Regions from separate parts of the Vibrio diabolicus genome, predicted to be linked through region 3. Evidence: predicted binding sites of a transcription regulator. Region 3 holds the regulator's gene; each other region holds the start of a gene.
The links. Region 3 encodes PurR, which represses purine synthesis genes. Its sites were predicted from a motif close to TNANGNAAACGTTTNCNTNA; they were not measured.
Positions count from the first base shown of each region.

Region 1 (4,746 bases), 850 kb from region 3:
TCACCAACGTTTTGTTTGCAACAATTGTGGTAGCTCAAACTCTAGTAAGTTAAAAAAGGATTGTCATTGCATTGACTTAATGCCTAGATATACTCAAAGACAACCAATTTCTGTTTAGAAAGGTACGCTATGGAATACAATACCTCAGCACTCTGTGATATCTACCTCGATCAGGTAGATGTGGTTGAACCAATGTTCAGTAATTTTGGCGGTCGCGCTTCATTTGCCGGGCAAATCACCACCATCAAGTGTTTTGAAGATAATTCGTTGATCCGCGAGACATTAGAGCAAGATGGACTTGGTCGCGTTTTGTTAATTGACGGTGGCGGTTCCCTACGTAAAGCCCTTATCGATGCAGAAATCGCAACCATTGCGGAAGAAAACGAGTGGGAAGGCATTGTCGTTTACGGCTGTGTTCGTGAAGTAGATGAACTTGAAGATATGAACTTAGGCATTCAAGCCCTCGCCTCTATTCCTGTTGGAGCGACCAGCCAGGGTATCGGCGAATTAGATGTACCAGTCAACTTTGGCGGCGTCAGCTTTTTACCTGAAGATTATATTTATGCCGATAGCACCGGAATTATCCTGTCGCCTGAGCCATTGAATATTGATTTAGAGTTGGATGAAGAAGAATAACGAGTCTTAGGTACCTAAGTTATAGGACCTTCTCTTGGCTATCAGAATCGAGCTTGTCCTAACGATTTTCAACTTGCCCAAAACACAAACACCCGCTTAACGCGGGTGTTTTTAATTTGGAATGAAGAAGCCGGATTATTCCACTTCGTCCATTTTGCCAAGTAGTGCACGAATGCGCTCTTGCCATTGCGCATGCTCTTGCTGTGCTTGTTGTGCTTTTTGCTCTAGCTCTTCTCGTTGAGAGCGAAGCTCGTTCGCTTCTTCCGCAAGTTTTGCTTTATCTTCTTTCAGCTCTTCGACTTCCATCTGAAGAAGAGTGATTGTGTCAACTGCAGTTTGAATTTTAGATTCTAGTTGTTCTAGTACTTCAAAAGACATCTTGGCCTACCTATGTTATTCCGTTGGGACGATGTGCGAGATTGATGCACACCTAACCTATATAAGGTTCATTCTACTCAGCGTCGCGATGAGAAACACTCACTATATTCGATATTTCGCATCATTCGGTCAAAAAATCGGCGCAATCTCACTAAACGCTGACTTTTCTTATCGCCGAAGCATTTTTTAGCAAGGATTTTGCCTCCCGCCACGCTGAAAATCGCCCTAAGTATTGATCAAATTCAAGTTAGATAAAGTAAAAGCTCCGCAAAAAGGCAAACGTTTACCCTACGTTGTGATAGAATCGCCGCGCAAATTCTTCTTCCCTCTTGCTTACTTGGAGACATCATGAAACGCGATTTAGCAATGGCATTTTCCCGTGTGACTGAAGGTGCAGCTTTAGCTGGTTACAAATGGCTTGGCCGTGGCGATAAAAATGCAGCCGATGGCGCAGCTGTTGAAGTTATGCGCACCCTACTGAACAAAACAGATATCAGTGGTGAAATTGTCATTGGTGAGGGTGAAATCGATGATGCGCCAATGCTATACATTGGTGAGCAAGTGGGTATTGGTGGTGATGAAGTGGATATTGCAGTCGACCCGATTGAAGGGACGCGTATGACGGCAATGGGGCAATCTAACGCACTAGCCGTACTTGCCGCAGGTGAGAAAGGCAGCTTTCTTAAAGCGCCAGATATGTACATGGAAAAACTGGTTGTTGGCCCTGGTGCAAAAGGCGTGATTGACTTAGAAAAGCCGTTAAAAGAGAACCTAGAGAACGTAGCAAAAGCCCTGAACAAACCACTTGATACCTTAGTCGTTATTACCCTTGCGAAACCTCGCCACGATGACGTTATTGCAGAAATGCAAGCAATGGGCGTACGTGTCTTTGCGGTGCCTGATGGTGACGTGGCTGCCTCTATTCTGACTTGTATGCCAGACAGTGAAGTGGACATGATGTACTGTATTGGCGGCGCGCCAGAAGGGGTCGTATCAGCCGCGGTGATTAGAGCGCTAGACGGAGACATGCACGGTCGTCTACTTCCTCGTCATGAAGTAAAAGGCGATACTGAAGAAAACCGCATTTACGGCGCAGACGAACTAAAACGCTGCGATGAAATGGGCGTAAAAGCGAATGTTGTCCTCAAAATGGAAGACATGGCACGCAGCGACAACGTGGTATTCTCAGCAACAGGCATTACTAAAGGTGACTTGCTAGAAGGCATCTCTCGCCAAGGCAATATCGCAACTACAGAAACGCTGCTCGTACGCGGTCGATGCCGAACTATTCGTCGCATTAAGTCGACTCACTACCTAGATCGTAAAGATCCAGAAGTGCGTGATATTATTCTTTAAGCATTGTGTGAGGCTCTCGCTCAATCTGAGTGTGAGCCTTTCTTTCCGCACAACCAAGCAATAGATTCTGAATCACACTCGTTCCTCGTTGTTCAGAATGACGGTGACTTTAATAAGCTCTAAATCAAAAGAACTCGTCATTCTAGCGAGACTCAGAAATCTAGTAACAGCAAACTCCTATTCTTTCCTGCTCGCCTTAACCACTGCACAATCGGACGATAGATTCTGAATCACACTCGTTCCTCGCTGTTCAGAATGACGGTCACCACAGCAAGCTCAAAATCAAAAGAACTCGTCATTCTAGCGAGCTCCAGCGAGACTAAGAATCTAATAACAGCAAACTCCTATTCTCTCCCTCTCACCATAACCATTGCACAACCGAACGATAGATTCTGAAGCACACTCGTTTCTCGCTGTTCAGAGTGGCGATATATATTGGTTCGCATGAACATAGACCCAACAGATCCCCACTCAAACTAAGTCAACACTTTTCTTTACTAACCCTATCGCGCATAATATGTACTGACGTATAAATGGTGGGTATATGAAGACTGTAGATAGGATATTGCAAATCGTTAAGCGTGATGGTTCCGTCACTGCAAAACAACTCTCTTCTGAGCTGGGTATGACAACCATGGGGGCACGTCAGCACCTTCAGAGTTTAGAAGATGATGGCATCCTGTCTATTCATGACGTCAAAGTCAAAGTGGGTCGCCCCGCTCGCCATTGGTCTCTCACTCAAAAAGGTCATGAGCAATTTGCTGACCGTCACGGTGAGTTGACCATTCAGTTTATAGAGGCTGTCGAACACATTTTTGGCAAAGATGGACTGGACAAAGTCACATCGGAAAGAGAAAAACTCACGTTACAAAGTTATCGTCAGCACCTTGAGCAATGCAACTCTCTGCAAAGCAAACTAGAAACTCTTGTGACACTCAGAGAACAAGAAGGCTATATGGCCGAGCTTGAGCAAGATGAGAACGGATTTATCTTGATCGAAAATCACTGCCCGATTTGTAAAGCCGCAACTCGCTGCCCAAGCTTGTGCCAATCAGAATTAAGTGTCTTTCAGTCTTTACTTGGACGTGACACCAAAGTAGAGCGTACCGAACACATCATTAGCGGCCAAAGACGCTGCGTTTACCGCATCCAACAACTGCAGTAACCACCACAACCCAACATCGACATGTCGCACTTATTCAATCTCAAGCTTGAAAGGTTCTCTTATAAGTGAGACGGCTGAAGAATTCATCCTCTCCCCCCTTTCTAGTGGTATAGGCTTTTAGTAACTAAAGGCAATTTCCATAAGGATTTGGAGAGCATCGATGTCTACTCTACGTCACTACCCTTCTCAAACGCTTCCGCCATTCGATGAAATGGTTCGAATGGCAGAGCGAGATCCAGAAGCTTTTGAGCAATTTCGTCATGAAATGGCGAAAGAGATGATCGAAAGCGCATCAAAAAACATGCAAGAAAGACTGTGGGCTCAGCAAAGCCACATCGATAGGGTCATCAGCACGTGTAAAAACCCTCACCACACCAATGTGGTATTGATGAACGAATTACAAAAACAGGTCGTGAAGTTCAGAGCGGCGCTACAAGGGGAAACGGCACCGACTCAAAAAGCGGATGTGGTTAGTTTAGAGGCATTTAAAGGTAGGGATGATTTTTACTGATACTCAGTAGATAGATCGAGAAAGTTAGGGTTCGTTTCTCTTACCAAGGCTAACTTCCACTCACGCTTCCACTGCTTGAGCTGCTTTTCTCGGTTTATGGCAGTTGCCATATCTTCGAATAACTCAAAGTAAACGAGCTTATGAACGTTGTATTTCTTGGTAAATCCCTCAACTACTCCGTTTTTATGCTGCCATATTCTTTGAGGCAGCTGACTGGTAACACCAATGTAAAGAACGGCGTTGTTGTTTGACGTTAGGATATAAACGCAAGGTGTCCTATCGATGATTCATTCTCCTTCATGATTCGCTGTTACTTTTCCATTGTAATTCACTCGCTCAGTTCAAACTCGGAGCGCTCTGTGCGTAGATTCTGAATCACGCTCGTCCCTCGCTGTTCAGAATGACGGGTACAATAGCAAGCTCTATATCAAAAGAGTTCGTCATTCTAGCGAGCCTCAGCGAGACTAAGAATCTGGTATCAGCAAGCTCCTACTCTTTCACACTCAGCTTAGCCACTGCTCAACCGGATGATAGACTCTGAATCACCTCGTTCTTCGTTGTTCAGAATGACGATGACTTTATCAGCCTCTAAACCAAAAAGGATCGTCATTCTAGCGAGCCTTAGCGAGACTAAGAATCTAGTAACATCAAGCTCCTATTCTTTCCCGCTCAGCTTAAACACTGCTCAAGCGGACGATAG
Region 1 covers NZ_CP042451.1:2,990,469-2,995,214, forward strand. The annotation lists gene FR741_RS14125 (1,4-dihydroxy-2-naphthoate polyprenyltransferase) at 1-53, shown strand, start outside; gene rraA (ribonuclease E activity regulator RraA) at 130-636, shown strand; gene zapB (cell division protein ZapB) at 772-1,014, opposite strand; gene glpX (class II fructose-bisphosphatase) at 1,363-2,370, shown strand; gene FR741_RS14145 (helix-turn-helix transcriptional regulator) at 2,915-3,535, shown strand; gene FR741_RS14150 (DUF3135 domain-containing protein) at 3,696-4,046, shown strand; gene FR741_RS14155 (GIY-YIG nuclease family protein) at 4,040-4,333, opposite strand.
Region 1: the regulator PurR is predicted to act here: its motif matches at 1,286-1,305, upstream of glpX (class II fructose-bisphosphatase).

Region 2 (4,746 bases), 160 kb from region 3:
TGAATACTTGAATAAGCTGCGTGCTGAAGCGCGTGATAAAGGTATCTCAGAGCAGGTCATTAGTGCTGCTTTTGCTAATGTTGAGTACAAGCCTCGAGCAGTAAAAGCGGACCGAAACCAGCCAGAGAAGAAACTGACGTTGGATGAATACATTCCTCGCGCGGTGCCTGAATGGAAGGTGAAGCAAGCAAGACAACTCTATAAAGAGCATTACACCGAGCTAAAGCGTATAGGCGATGAGTACGGTGTGCAGCCTCGCTTTATCGTGGCGCTGTGGGGTGTAGAAAGTAACTTTGGTAAATTTACGGGTAACTTCAAAGTGATTGACGCGTTGTCGACAATGGCATTTGAAGGTCGTCGTGAAGAGTTTTTCCGTAAAGAGACCATGTCGGCATTGCAGATCCTCGATCAAGGCCATATCGAGCTAGATAATTTTAAAGGTTCTTGGGCTGGTGCGATGGGACAGTGTCAATTTATGCCAAGCTCTTTCCTACGTTTTGCCGCTGACGGCAACGGGGATGGTAAAAAAGACATTTGGCAATCTGAAGTCGACGTATTTGCATCAACCGCTAACTATTTGAGCAAGTCCGGCTGGGATGACAAATATACTTGGGGTCGCCAAGTGAAAGTTCCTAAAGGCATTGATCGCAGCTTAGAAGGGCGCACAGCTGAAAAAGGTAAATACCTTCAGGAGTGGAGCAAACTTGGCATCACAAAATACGACGGTAGTCCGTTGCCAAAACTGGATGAAGACATCAAAGCATGGTTGATCATGCCGGACGACGAAAATGGTCGTACGTATCTGGTTTACAATAACTACAACGTACTGATGAAGTGGAACCGCTCTTACTACTTCGCACTCGCCGTGAGTCACTTGGCTGACCGAATCAAATACTGAGCTGTTATCAAATAATCACTTGGCATCCAGTATTCAATATGAGGGCTCTTCGGAGTCCTTTGTTTTTCCTATAATCAAATCGAGGTAAAGCGTGTTATCTGAACGTGCCGCACAAATGGTGATTTTCTCCGCTCTTCTTAAACATAAAAGCTTCACAGCGGCTGCAAAGAGCTTAGGCGTGTCGGTGTCTCATGTGAGTAAGCAGTTGAGTCAGCTAGAAGCGTCTCTTGGTATCAAGCTTGTTCAACGCACTACGCGAAGCTTTACGCCGACTGAGGCAGGGAAAACCTTTTTTCATCACTGTGAGCAAGTGGTACAAGCGGTGAGCAGCGCCACATTAGAGATGGAGACCCAGCGGGATGAAGTGGCAGGTTTGGTACGTCTTGGATTGTCGCAATCATTTGGTACCTTACACATTATCCCAGCGATTCAAGAGTTACGCGAACTTTATCCTCAACTTCAAGTGGAAGTACATCTGTTTGACTATAAGGTCGATATGTTAGCCGAAGGGCTCGATTTATGGGTAACCAACAACGAGCATTTACCTGAAGGCTACATTGCGCAGCGTTTGACGGATTGCCAGTTTGTTGTAGCGGCATCACCAGATTACTTATTGAAACATGATACGCCAACAGAGCCGGATGATTTGTCTTCTCATAACTGCCTTATATACAGAAGCTGGGAGCGCGACTATACGGGGTGGGCGTTTACCAAAGATCAGCAAGAATTGAACGTAAAAGTCTCGGGTAACTATTCAGTGGATCTGGCTGAAGCCGTTCGGGATGCAGCCATTGCAGGTTGGGGCATTGCCTACCTTGCCACTTACTTACTGGGTGATGAGTTTAGAACGGGTAAGTTAATACAGTTGTTACCGGACTGGAAAGCAAGCCAGTCGATGCCGTTTTATGCGGTGTATCCAAGCCGCCAACATATGCCCAAAAAAATATCCGCAGTGATTAACTTCATCAAACAGAAGATCGGTAACCCGTGTCATTGGGATCAACGTCTAGCGCCTTACATATCTATTCCTAAGTAACAGGATCAATGACGTTATTGAACGGCACATAAGGTGATTCACTTCACAAAAATTTTTCCAGAACTAGAAACATCTTTTCCATATAGAAATAATAAAAATAAGCAAACGTTTATATTTATATAATTCAATGCCTTATAATTAAGGTCAATTATTGGGCGCTTAAACTTTTCACACTGTTAACATCCTCAACTTGCAGCATTTTGAGTCCGCTATACAATCCGGTGCCTTCCATATCCCCCTTCTGTCGGATTCATTTTATGAACTCAATTATTGGTATCGTAGCCATACTATTCGTAGCATGGCTACTTTCTACAAATAGAAAAAATATAAAGCTGAGAACAGTGTCGTTTGCGTTTGCTTTGCAGGTACTGTTTGCGTTGTTGGTTTTATATGTACCAGCAGGACGAGATGCGCTGAATTCAGTGAGCAGCGTAGTGTCGAATTTGATCAACTATGGTCAAGAGGGCATTGCGTTTTTATTCGGTAATTTGGCGACAGGGGGCTTCACCTTTGCGATCAATGTTCTGGGTATCATCGTTTTCTTTTCCTCTCTTATCTCAGGTCTTTATCACATTGGTGTGATGCCAAAAATCATCAACTTTATCGGTGGCGGTATTCAAAAGCTGCTGGGTATCGGTCGTGCGGAGTCTTTGTCTGCAACGGCGAATATTTTTGTTGGCACCATTGAAGCGCCATTAATGGTAAAGCCATACCTAAAGCACATGACCGACTCGCAGTTCTTTGCGGTGATGACAGGTGGTTTGGCTTCTGTTGCTGGTGGAACGTTGGTCGGTTACGCGTCACTGGGCGTTGACCTTAACTACCTGATCGCTGCTGCATTTATGTCGGCACCTGCGGGCTTGCTGATGGCAAAAATTTTAATGCCAGAAGATACGGATAAAGCAGCAGATATCGACATTAGCCAAGTTGAAATTCCACGTGCAACCAACGTAGTAGAAGCATTAGCCGATGGTGCAATGGCGGGTGTACGCATTGCTGTATCGGTAGGTGGTACGCTATTGGCTTTCATCAGTGTCATTGCAATGTTAAACGGCATGCTAGGTTGGATTGGTGATCTTGTTGGGACGCCACTAAGCTTCGAGCTGATCCTAGGTTATGTATTCGCACCTGTCGCTTGGTTATTAGGTGTACCATGGCAAGAAGCAACCACAGCAGGCTCGCTGATTGGTAATAAGATTGTGGTGAATGAGTTCGTCGCTTTCATCCAGCTTGCAGAAGTGAAATCTCAACTTAGTGAACACTCACAAGCAATCGTGACGTTTGCTTTGTGTGGCTTTGCAAACATCTCAAGCATGGCGATGCTGATTGGTGGGTTGGGCTCATTGGTACCTGAAAAGCGTGCATTTGTTTCTAAACATGGTTTCCGTGCGATTATCGCTGGTGTCATGGCGAACTTAATGAGCGCTTCGATTGCGGGCGTGATTTTAAGCCTGTAATTGAAAGAGATACCTAAAATTAGCAAAAAGGCCCCTTGCGGAGCCTTTTTCGTATCTGAAGTTTACGTTATTTGTCTGTGTGGAACTGCTCGCAAGCGAGCATCGTGTTCTCAATTAAGCTTGCGACGGTCATTGGGCCAACACCACCAGGGACAGGAGTAATAAAGCTCGCACTTTCACGTGCTTTATCGTATTCCACGTCGCCAACTAGCTTGCCTGAATCAAGACGGTTAATGCCGACATCGATAACCACTGCACCTTTCTTAATCCACTCTCCAGGGATGAAGTTTGGCTTACCAACCGCAACTACGACAACGTCAGCTTGACGCACATGACTCTCTAGGTCTTTGGTAAAACGGTGACATGTTGTCGTTGTACAGCCCGCAAGCAGCAGCTCAAGTGTCATAGGACGGCCAACAATGTTTGATGCACCAACCACAACAGCATGTTTGCCACGAAGCTCTATGTTGTAACGGTCTAGTAGGGTAATGATGCCCTTTGGCGTGCAAGAGCGAAGCTTTGGAATACGTTGTGCAAGACGACCAACGTTGTAAGGGTGGAAGCCATCCACGTCTTTCTCTGGGTGAATGCGCTCTAAAACATGTGTTGTGTCGATGCCCGCAGGAAGGGGTAATTGCACTAGAATGCCGTCAATTTCATCATCGTTGTTTAATTCATCAATCAGCGCTAGTAACTCTTCTTCTGAGCTAGACGCAGGAAGGTCAAAAGACTTAGAAACAAACCCAACTTCTTCACATGCGCGGCGTTTGCTACCGACATAAACCTGAGAAGCAGGATCTTCACCAACTAGAACCACTGCTAAACCAGGAGCACGTAGCCCAGCTTCAACACGTGCTTTAACACGTGCAGCCACTTCGGAGCGAACAGTTTGGGAAATGAGAGTTCCGTCTATATTTTGAGCAGTCATGACTTTCCTTATAAATTAAGAAGGCAAATTATCTGCGGCGCATTGTCGCAGAATTTCTTATTAACATCCATACGCAAACGTTTGCTTTGTGGTGTTTTTGAACATTAAGCGTTTTGATGGACTTTTTTTAGGCATTCAGATCAGAATGTTATGAAAACCCGTTGATTTACCCGTTTGAACTCGTATAATCCTGTCCCTGTAGCGCGCCCTTAGCTCAGCTGGATAGAGCACGTCCCTTCTAAGGATGTGGTCATTGGTTCGAATCCAATAGGGCGTGCCATTTATTCAAAAGCCCCGATAACTCTTTGAGTTGTCGGGGCTTTGTCGATCTTGTCTCAAATGTATTAACTTAGCTCTGTTACATGAGCTTTATTTTGATGCTTAAACTCATGAAAAAAATAATTTTTACTGCATTGATTGTTACTCT
Region 2 covers NZ_CP042451.1:2,302,984-2,307,729, reverse strand. The annotation lists gene FR741_RS10930 (lytic murein transglycosylase) at 1-898, shown strand, start outside; gene FR741_RS10925 (LysR family transcriptional regulator) at 990-1,934, shown strand; gene FR741_RS10920 (NupC/NupG family nucleoside CNT transporter) at 2,192-3,391, shown strand; gene folD (bifunctional methylenetetrahydrofolate dehydrogenase/methenyltetrahydrofolate cyclohydrolase FolD) at 3,459-4,319, opposite strand; tRNA gene FR741_RS10910 (tRNA-Arg) at 4,523-4,599, shown strand; gene FR741_RS10905 (membrane lipoprotein lipid attachment site-containing protein) at 4,709-4,746, shown strand, end outside.
Region 2: the regulator PurR is predicted to act here: its motif matches at 2,032-2,051, upstream of FR741_RS10920 (NupC/NupG family nucleoside CNT transporter).

Region 3 (4,746 bases):
ACAAGTTGATAAGAAAGAAAGGGAATACCGGAATGAGACGCAAGGAAAATAGATAAAATGCACCGTCTTTTTCGACGCCTTGATTAATTGCGATTAACTTATTGCCAAACTTGTTTTGTACCCAGTCACGCAGCAAATATCGGCTGCTTAAAAATGCTAGTGTTGCACCCATAGTACTGGCGAAAGAAACCAGTAATAAGCTCGTCCAAAAACCAAATAGAGCCGCACCAAGTAATGTAACCACAGCTGCCCCAGGAATAGAAAAAGCGGTAATTGCAATGTAGGCAAAAAAGTAAATAGCTGCCGAAAAAACAAAGTTCTGATCGATGTATGTGGTCAGCGCTTCTTGTTGTGCTTTTGCATTTTCCAACGTTAAATACTGACTAAAGTTAACGCCTAAAAAGATAATGATCGCGACCAGGATTAGGCCTAATATCAGTTTCTTATTCATATTTATGATTCCAATTTGGGATATATGTAATAAGACAGAATGAAAGTCGAAAAAATTTCACAAAAAAACCGCAGATTAGACTGCGGTTTTACAAGATAGTTTTTAAGGCCGACTTTTATTGGAGGCCATTCATCAACTCATCTCGGCGAGCTTGAGGTACAACGCTCCAATGAGTACCGTTAATAGCACCTTCTAGTGCCCATAACAGCTCAATGTTGACGGTTGCAGAGTGCGTATCTCTTATCGCTTTATAAGCGTTAAGTGCACCTTCCTCTTCCAGTTTTTCTACTGACTCAATGCCTGCTTTTTTCAGCATGCGTTCAGTTGCCAGTCGTAAGTTAGGCAAATCTTTTAAGCGATTAGGCTTTGTAGTTGCTTGCTGTTCTTTTTCAAGCTTTGCCTTTTTCAACGATTGGTTAGCTACTTCGATTAAGCGTTCGCTAGACTCCCATAAATCGTTGGAAATTGCGTAGTACTTAGTAACGACTGGGAAGCCACGTTTTTTATAAACGTAAGGCTTTAGCCCTTGTTTCTCGAAGTCAGATGAAGTTTGTTGGTCTGCTCTTATATGAAGCTGATTATTTACAACTAGTGCAAACATTGTTTCATCAGCGAATAGTCCGAAGCCACCAAACATTGAGCGCGACTTGATATTACCAAGTGCCTCAAATAGCTTCATAGAGTCTTTGAGTATCGGTTTATCCATGTTTTGTTATCTCGGTGTAATTAATATTACGCCACCAAAAGTCAGGTCCGAGAGAGTAGCAAACATGCGCAAAAGCAATGTCATTACAGGGTAAAGTCATCGCTTGCACACTTGCCATCGGTAACCCCGCTACCTTCCATATAGTACTATGGTTCAGGCCGGAGGCTTTGCGTCCCACCCTTTCGAATGGTTTGCCCTGTGCGTGACAGAATGAGCATACTTCGTATATTGAATTAACATCACGTTTTACCCGTAAAAGTGTGATTTTGGTTCAATAAAAAGTGTCGACAAGCGCATATTTGTGCATATTTGAGAATAAGGCGGGATGATCTCGAGGTTGTGAGCGAGTGTGATTTACCTACATATAAAACAGAGACTTAGAGATTCGAGATTTTTTGTCTAACAAACCTAAGTCAGGGAAAAGTTATTTAGATACAAAAAATAAGCGCCCTTTTAGAGCGCTTATTTGACATCGTTATATTTGGCGAATTTTAGTTCATTTTCTTCACGGTGTTTCGAATTACAAGCTCAGGTTGCATTTCGAAAATTCGCTTTTCGTGTTCTTTATCTTTGATTCGCTCAAGTAGGATCTCGAACGCATTTTTACCCACACGACGTTTAGGTTGGTGGATAGTGGTTAACGGTGGAGAGAAGTATTCCGCAAGCTCGATGTTGTCGTAGCCGATCACTGAAATATCATCAGGAACTTTGATACCGTTTTGTTGTAGGCGGCTCATTAAGCCCAAAGCCATTGTGTCGTTAAAACAGAATACCGCTGTCGGACGTTTGTCCATTGCTGTAATTTTATCTGCGACTAAGACGGCCGTATCACATTCAAAGTTACCTTCAAGGATCCAATCTTCATTTACAGCTAGGTTTGCTTCGCTCATCGCGCGACGGAAACCTGCAATGCGCTCTTGGCAAGCAAGTTTTTCAAAATGACCGCTTAGACAAGCAATATCAGTATGGCCATTGTCGATCAGATGTTTGGTTGCGATGTAGCCACCTTCTTCTGAGTTATCCATGATCTTGTCCGCTTGTGAGCTTTCTGGACCCCAATCCATGACCACTTTAGGAATGTCGGCATGACGGTCAAGCATCTCTTTAAGCTCTTCGGTTAAGTCAGAACACATCACTAGGATGCCATCAACACGTTTTTCAGCCAGCATACGGATGTAATCGCGTTGTTTTTCGTAAATCCCACCCGTATTACACAGAATCAGAGTGTAGCCTTGGCGGTAACAGTAGCTCTCAACCCCGTCAATCACTTCTGAGAAGAATAGGTTGGTTGACTGCGTTACTAACATGCCAATAGTACGAGTTGAGTTGCACTTTAGGCTGCGTGCAACCGCACTTGGCGCGTAATTCAACTCGTCCACGGCTTTCATTACTTTTTCTTGCGTTGCTTCTGCAACGAAACGCGTTTTATTGATAACGTGCGAAACTGTCGTAGTGGAAACGCCGGCTAAGCGAGCAACGTCTTTTATAGTGGCCATAAATGGTGTCCTGTATCGAGCTACTGAAATATGTCGTGTTGGATGTACCTGATGCTCTAATGGTTTTACACCCAGCAATCTAAGGTTGGCGCTAAGTGTTTCGGCAGCGGTTGGTCCAAGCACGACAAAAGGGTACGTAGCAGCATCGGTCGATGAATTTTATCTTTTTTCTATCTGATGAGAAATTGCCATCAACCTGTTAAAAAACACAAAAACCGCTATATTTCAGCGGTTTACATATAAATCATATTTAATCGTTTGCGCTCACATTTTAGCCCTATGTGGACTGACTAGCAATGTTTTCAGCAAGAGATTTGTGTATTTGAAGTCACATTTTGACTGCTAAATAACCAAGCGTCTTTGAGCTAAGTTAAGGCAAACGAATAATATACCCAACTTACTTACATTCAGTTATTTCAGGTATACAGGAAGCCCGATAGGCGGGCTCCTTAAAAAAATAGGCGGCAATTATTCCCCAAGAAGGTAAGCGCTGTCTAGTTTACAAAATGCAACTAATAGTTTCGCGACGTTCGAGTAGAACCCAAATTCGTCGAATTGTTTACATTTGTCTGCAAACTGAGGTAACCAAGACATCAACTGTTGCTGGATAAAGTCGTTTTGTTTAACGAAGGCTTCTTCCATGTGTTTTTCTTGCTCAAGTTCGTTTGAGCGGATAATCATGTTGCCGAGAAAGTCGAGTTCAACGGCTAAGTGGTCCGCAGGCTCTTTTAGATTTTCATCTACTTGAACGCCAAATTCTGCCATCAACTTTTCCATTTCCTCGGCTGGCTTGTCATTCAGCAAACCTGATTCACCGATGTACATAGATGCGTAAGGAAGAGCGCCGTATTTTTCTGTCTTCAAAAACAGTTCACAAAAGTCAGCAGCAAGCTCCAATTGAGCGTCTTCACGATCTTGCAATCGGTTTAGCGCATCAACGAGGCTATCAACAGCTGGTTTCAGCGACTCATTTTCACCTAAACCTGCTAGAAAACTGCGAATTTCAACACTGTGGTAGGCTTCCAGCTCTTTCTCTGTTAGTTCTTTTGCGAACAAGCTCGAAAACCACCAGTAAATTTCAGCGCGTTTTTCATTAAAAGCTTTCACTTCTTGCATTTTGGGCTCCTGAATGATGCTTCAAGTTGTGCATCACAAAGTCAATTAGGGATATCCCCTAAGTGTAATCAATTAAAATGAATAGCAGTAACTATAATTATTATGTTTTATGGTCAAAAATTAACGTTTATTAATAGCGATGGGTAAGCTTGTTTTGAATCAATAAAAACGCTAAATCTTGCTTTTTAATGTATCTATGACTAGAAATGTTACTAGTTATGAATAGAATACGTCTTGGATAATAAGAAGACAGAAAAGTGGTGTAAATGAGCTATCACGTATTAGTCGTAGAAGATGATGTTGTAACTCGTAGTAAGCTTGCGGGATATTTCCAAAATGAGGGTTACCAAGTCAGCGAAGCAGAGAGTGGCGCAGAAATGCGTGAGGTCCTGCAAGCGGGCGATGTAGACCTGATCATGCTGGATATCAACCTGCCGGGTGAAGACGGCCTGATGCTTACTCGTGAATTACGTAGCCAATCGGATATTGGTATCATATTAGTAACAGGACGCACGGATAGCATTGATAAAATCGTAGGCCTAGAAATGGGCGCTGACGATTATGTGACAAAACCTTTTGAACTGAGGGAGTTGTTGGTTCGCGTTAAAAACTTGCTGTGGCGTATTTCAGCAGCGCGTAGCGGTAGCGCGAAAGCGAACGAAACCAGTGAAGAACATATTGTACGTTTTGGAGAGTGGACATTCGACATTCAACGTCGTGCGCTGAGCCGTAACGGCGAACCCGTAAAATTGACCAAAGCAGAATACGAACTTTTGGTGGCGTTATCGTCTTACCCTAACCAGGTGTTAAGTCGCGAGCGTATTTTGAATATGATCAGCCACCGAGTTGATGCTCCCAATGATCGTACTATTGATGTTCTTATTCGACGTATGCGCGCAAAAATGGAGTTTGATCCAAAGAACCCGCAAATTTTTGTGACGGTGCACGGCGAAGGCTATATGTTTGCTGGTGATTAA
Region 3 covers NZ_CP042451.1:2,138,327-2,143,072, reverse strand. The annotation lists gene FR741_RS10195 (TVP38/TMEM64 family protein) at 1-451, opposite strand, end outside; gene FR741_RS10190 (TfoX/Sxy family DNA transformation protein) at 567-1,157, opposite strand; cyclic di-GMP riboswitch class I at 1,274-1,363, opposite strand; gene purR (HTH-type transcriptional repressor PurR) at 1,649-2,653, opposite strand; gene torD (molecular chaperone TorD) at 3,122-3,769, opposite strand; gene torR (two-component system response regulator TorR) at 4,036-4,746, shown strand.

Region 4 (4,746 bases), 1.6 Mb from region 3:
ACAGAAGGGTAGAGTGCGTGAAGTAGAGCGGCAATGCGCATCCAAAATATCATACACACTGCGAGTAACACGGCGAATGCCCATTGAGATGTTGAGTTACGACCGATCGCTTTCATGGAATGGAACAAGCTAGCTTTGTGTCCGCGCTCTCTCTCCCAACTGGCATCATACAAGCCAAGCGCGAGAAACGGACCGATTAACATGTAAACAATCAAACTGGGCATGACGACCAAGTGTGTGCCTTGCCACTGTACGAGCAAAACAATGCCTATGGCAGCTGCCATAAAACAGATGCCATAGAAAGCACTAATAAGTGGCATTCGCACGAAATCATGCAGACCTAATGCGAGCCAATGAAAAGGTGCAGAAAGATTGACCGTATTGCACGGTATGGTTCTGGCGTATTCGTTGTCTGGCACTTCCTTTCGCTTGTTGTGGAAGTCCGATGGATTAACAGTTCGAGGCATAACTCCTCCTTGATTTATTCCCACATTATCCGCTTATACCAACTGACAGCGGTTTTTGTTCAGTCAAACTTGAAGCGACTTTTTCAAGTTTACATCTGAGCATTGGCTTAGTTTGGTATCGGCCATAAAGATGCCTGACTCATGTCTTTACTTAAGTGTTGCTTCCACAGTCGCCAGCATCCGACGTCTCTATTTAAATTGTAATTAACAATATTTTAACTATTGGCGGAGATGGGATAATTTACAAATAATTGCTTAAAATTTATTCGGTATAAAAATGAGGGAGAAACAGGACTGCTTTGTGGGGCAGAGCGGTATGAACCGAAATGGCTGGATAAAAGTTGCTGAAAATAAAAAGCCCCCGCCATAGGCGAGGGCTTGATTGATTCTTGCTTGGCTTGATTATTTGATGCCAGCGAAATCGCGTAGAAGTGCAGCTTTGTCTGTCGCTTCCCACGGGAATTCTTCACGACCGAAGTGACCGTAAGCCGCTGTCTTCTTGTAGATAGGTTGAAGAAGGTTAAGCATTTCTTGTAGACCGTATGGACGTAGGTCGAAGAATTGACGAACCGCTTCAATGATGATGTCGTGAGATACTTTCTCAGTACCGAACGTTTCCACCATGATAGACGTTGGATCAGCAACACCGATTGCGTAAGAAAGTTGGATCTCACAACGGTCAGCCATGCCTGCCGCTACGATGTTTTTCGCTACGTAGCGTGCTGCGTATGCTGCACTACGGTCAACTTTTGATGGATCTTTACCAGAAAACGCACCGCCACCGTGACGAGCTGCGCCGCCGTAGGTATCTACGATGATCTTACGACCAGTTAGACCACAGTCACCCATAGGACCACCGATTACAAAGCGACCAGTTGGGTTGATGAAGAAGTTTGTTTCTTTGTTGATCCACTCAGAAGGTAGCACTGGCTTAATGATCTCTTCCATTACCGCTTCACGCAGGTCTGAAGTTGAGATTGAATCACAGTGTTGAGTTGAAAGAACAACCGCGTCGATACCAACGATGTTACCTTGATCGTATTGGAACGTTACCTGAGATTTTGCATCAGGACGCAACCAAGGTAGTGTGCCGTTTTTACGAACTTCTGCTTGCTTTTGAACAAGACGGTGAGAGTAAGTAATTGGCGCTGGCATTAGTACTTCAGTTTCGTTACAAGCGTAACCAAACATAATGCCTTGGTCGCCTGCACCTTGTTCTTTAGGGTCAGCTTTATCAACACCTTGGTTGATATCTGGCGACTGTTTACCTATTGTGTTTAGTACCGCACAAGAATCTGCATCAAAGCCCATATCTGAATGTACGTAGCCGATTTCACGAACGGTTTCACGAGTTAACTCTTCGATGTCTACCCATGCTGAAGTCGTGATTTCACCACCCACCATTACCATACCGGTTTTAACGTAAGTCTCACATGCAACACGAGCCTTTGGATCTTGCTCTAGAATCGCGTCAAGAACCGCATCAGAAATCTGGTCTGCAATTTTATCTGGATGACCTTCTGATACTGACTCAGAAGTAAACAGGTGCTTAGCCATGTTAGCTCCACTATATCTGGTTTAAAACTGGGGAATGATAAACTCTCCAGCGCAAATTAATACTAATTTTTGTAGGTGTATCTACATCTAGACGTCTATTCTAAATTTGATTGCTCGAATTACAAGCTCTTTTTTGGTTTTTGTTATAACCAAACGTTTGCCTGATTTATTGATAATTTTAAGAACTTCGAACGATTTGGCGCGAAAGGTGCAATATTTGTGAGGTTTTGGGCTGGAAAACGTTTGCACACCTAACAGGGCTTTGAGAGAATTATGACCTACTTTTCGTTTCGCTTAATGTACTCAGGAGCAGACATGTCGTCTCGTAAACATCTTGCCAATGCAATTCGTGCTCTAAGCATGGATGGTGTTCAACAAGCTAACTCAGGCCACCCAGGCGCACCAATGGGTATGGCTGATATCGCTGAAGTTCTTTGGCGCTCTCACCTAAACCACAACCCATCAAACCCAGAGTGGGCCGACCGCGACCGCTTCGTGCTATCAAACGGTCACGGCTCAATGCTTATTTACTCTCTACTGCACTTAAGCGGTTATGAGCTATCTATTGATGATCTGAAAAACTTCCGTCAATTGCACTCAAAAACCCCAGGTCACCCAGAGTACGGCTACGCGCCTGGTATCGAGACAACAACGGGTCCTCTTGGCCAAGGCATCACTAATGCTGTTGGTATGGCTATCGCAGAGAAAGCACTAGCGGCACAGTTCAACAAAGAAGGTCACGACATCGTTGACCACTTTACGTATGTGTTCATGGGTGACGGCTGTCTAATGGAAGGCATCTCGCATGAAGCATGTTCTCTTGCTGGGACATTAGGTCTAGGCAAACTGATCGCGTTTTGGGATGACAACGGTATCTCTATCGACGGTCACGTTGAAGGTTGGTTCTCTGACGATACACCTAAGCGTTTCGAAGCTTACGGCTGGCACGTAATCCCAGCGGTAGACGGTCACGATCCTGAAGCAATCAACGCAGCGATTGAAGCGGCTAAAGCGGATCCTCGTCCGACTCTAATCTGTACTAAAACAATTATCGGTTTCGGTTCTCCTAACAAGTCTGGTTCGCACGACTGTCACGGTGCGCCATTAGGTCACGATGAGATTCAAGCGGCTCGCGAATACCTAGGTTGGGAGTACGGTCCATTTGAAATCCCTGCAGATGTTTACGCTGAGTGGGATGCAAAAGAAGCAGGTGCAGCGAAAGAAGCGGCTTGGAATGAAAAGTTCGAAGCATACGCAGCAGCTTACCCTGCAGAAGCAGCAGAGCTTAAACGTCGTCTAAACGGCGAACTTCCAGCGGAATGGGAAGAACAAGCGAACCAAATCATTGCTGATCTTCAAGCAAATCCAGCGAACATTGCATCACGTAAAGCATCGCAAAATGCACTAGAAGCGTTTGGTCAAATGCTTCCTGAATTCATGGGCGGCTCTGCTGACCTAGCGCCTTCTAACCTGACCATGTGGTCTGGTTCTAAGTCTCTAGAAACGGATGACTTCTCTGGCAACTACATTCACTACGGTGTACGTGAATTCGGTATGACTGCTATCATCAACGGTATCGCATTGCACGGTGGTTTCGTTCCTTACGGTGCGACATTCCTAATGTTCATGGAATACGCGCGTAACGCAATGCGTATGGCTGCGCTGATGAAAATTCAGAATATCCAAGTGTACACGCACGATTCGATCGGTCTTGGCGAAGATGGCCCAACTCACCAACCTGTTGAGCAAATGGCATCTCTACGCGTAACGCCAAACATGAGCACATGGCGTCCATGTGACCAGGTTGAGTCTGCCGTAGCATGGAAACTAGCGATTGAACGTAAAGATGCACCAACAGCACTTATCTTCTCTCGTCAAAACTTAGCGCAACAAGATCGTACAGCTGAGCAAGTAGCGAACATCGCGAAAGGTGCATACATCCTGAAAGATTGCGAAGGCAAGCCAGAGCTAATCCTTATCGCAACAGGTTCTGAAGTTGAGCTAGCAGTAGAAGCTGCGACTCAACTAACGGCAGAAGGTAAGAAAGTACGCGTTGTTTCAATGCCATCAACGGATGCATTCGACAAACAAGACGCCGCTTACCGTGAAGCAGTATTGCCATCAGACGTAACAGCACGCATCGCTATCGAAGCGGGCATCGCAGACTTCTGGTACAAGTACGTTGGTTTCGATGGTCGCATCATCGGCATGACGACATTTGGTGAATCTGCACCTGCTGGTCAGCTATTCGAGATGTTTGGCTTCACGACTGAAAACGTAGTGAACACAGCAAAAGAATTGCTAGCGTAATTGCTAGATTGTCTCAATAGTCGAACGTAAAGGACGACTGTTAGATAATAAAGTTGGAAAGGCCATCATTGCGATGGCCTTTTTTGTTTTTTGTCAGGTTTTCCAACCTTGTGGAATGCTTTGGTGAATACAGTCTAAAAGTACGGATAAGCGTAATGGCGGTCTTCCTGCAGGCGTATAGCAGTTAATGGAGATGGGCTCTGAAAGCCAACCTTCTAAGCAAGGTGTGATTCGACCCGGATGATGTTTCTCGTAGCCGCTTGCTGTCCAAGTTGGCAGCAGTCCTATACCATGACCATTCGCGATGCTGTCGATCTGCATTGCGATGTTGTCGCTGTATAAGCGACTCACAAATGGTTCTAAAAAGAACTCACCGTGTTGGGGGTGTGTGAGCATCAATCCATTTTCTTGT
Region 4 covers NZ_CP042451.1:544,966-549,711, forward strand. The annotation lists gene FR741_RS02680 (DUF2189 domain-containing protein) at 1-467, opposite strand, end outside; gene metK (methionine adenosyltransferase) at 870-2,024, opposite strand; gene tkt (transketolase) at 2,340-4,334, shown strand; gene FR741_RS02695 (LysR family transcriptional regulator) at 4,428-4,746, opposite strand, start outside.
Region 4: the regulator PurR is predicted to act here: its motif matches at 2,170-2,189, upstream of metK (methionine adenosyltransferase).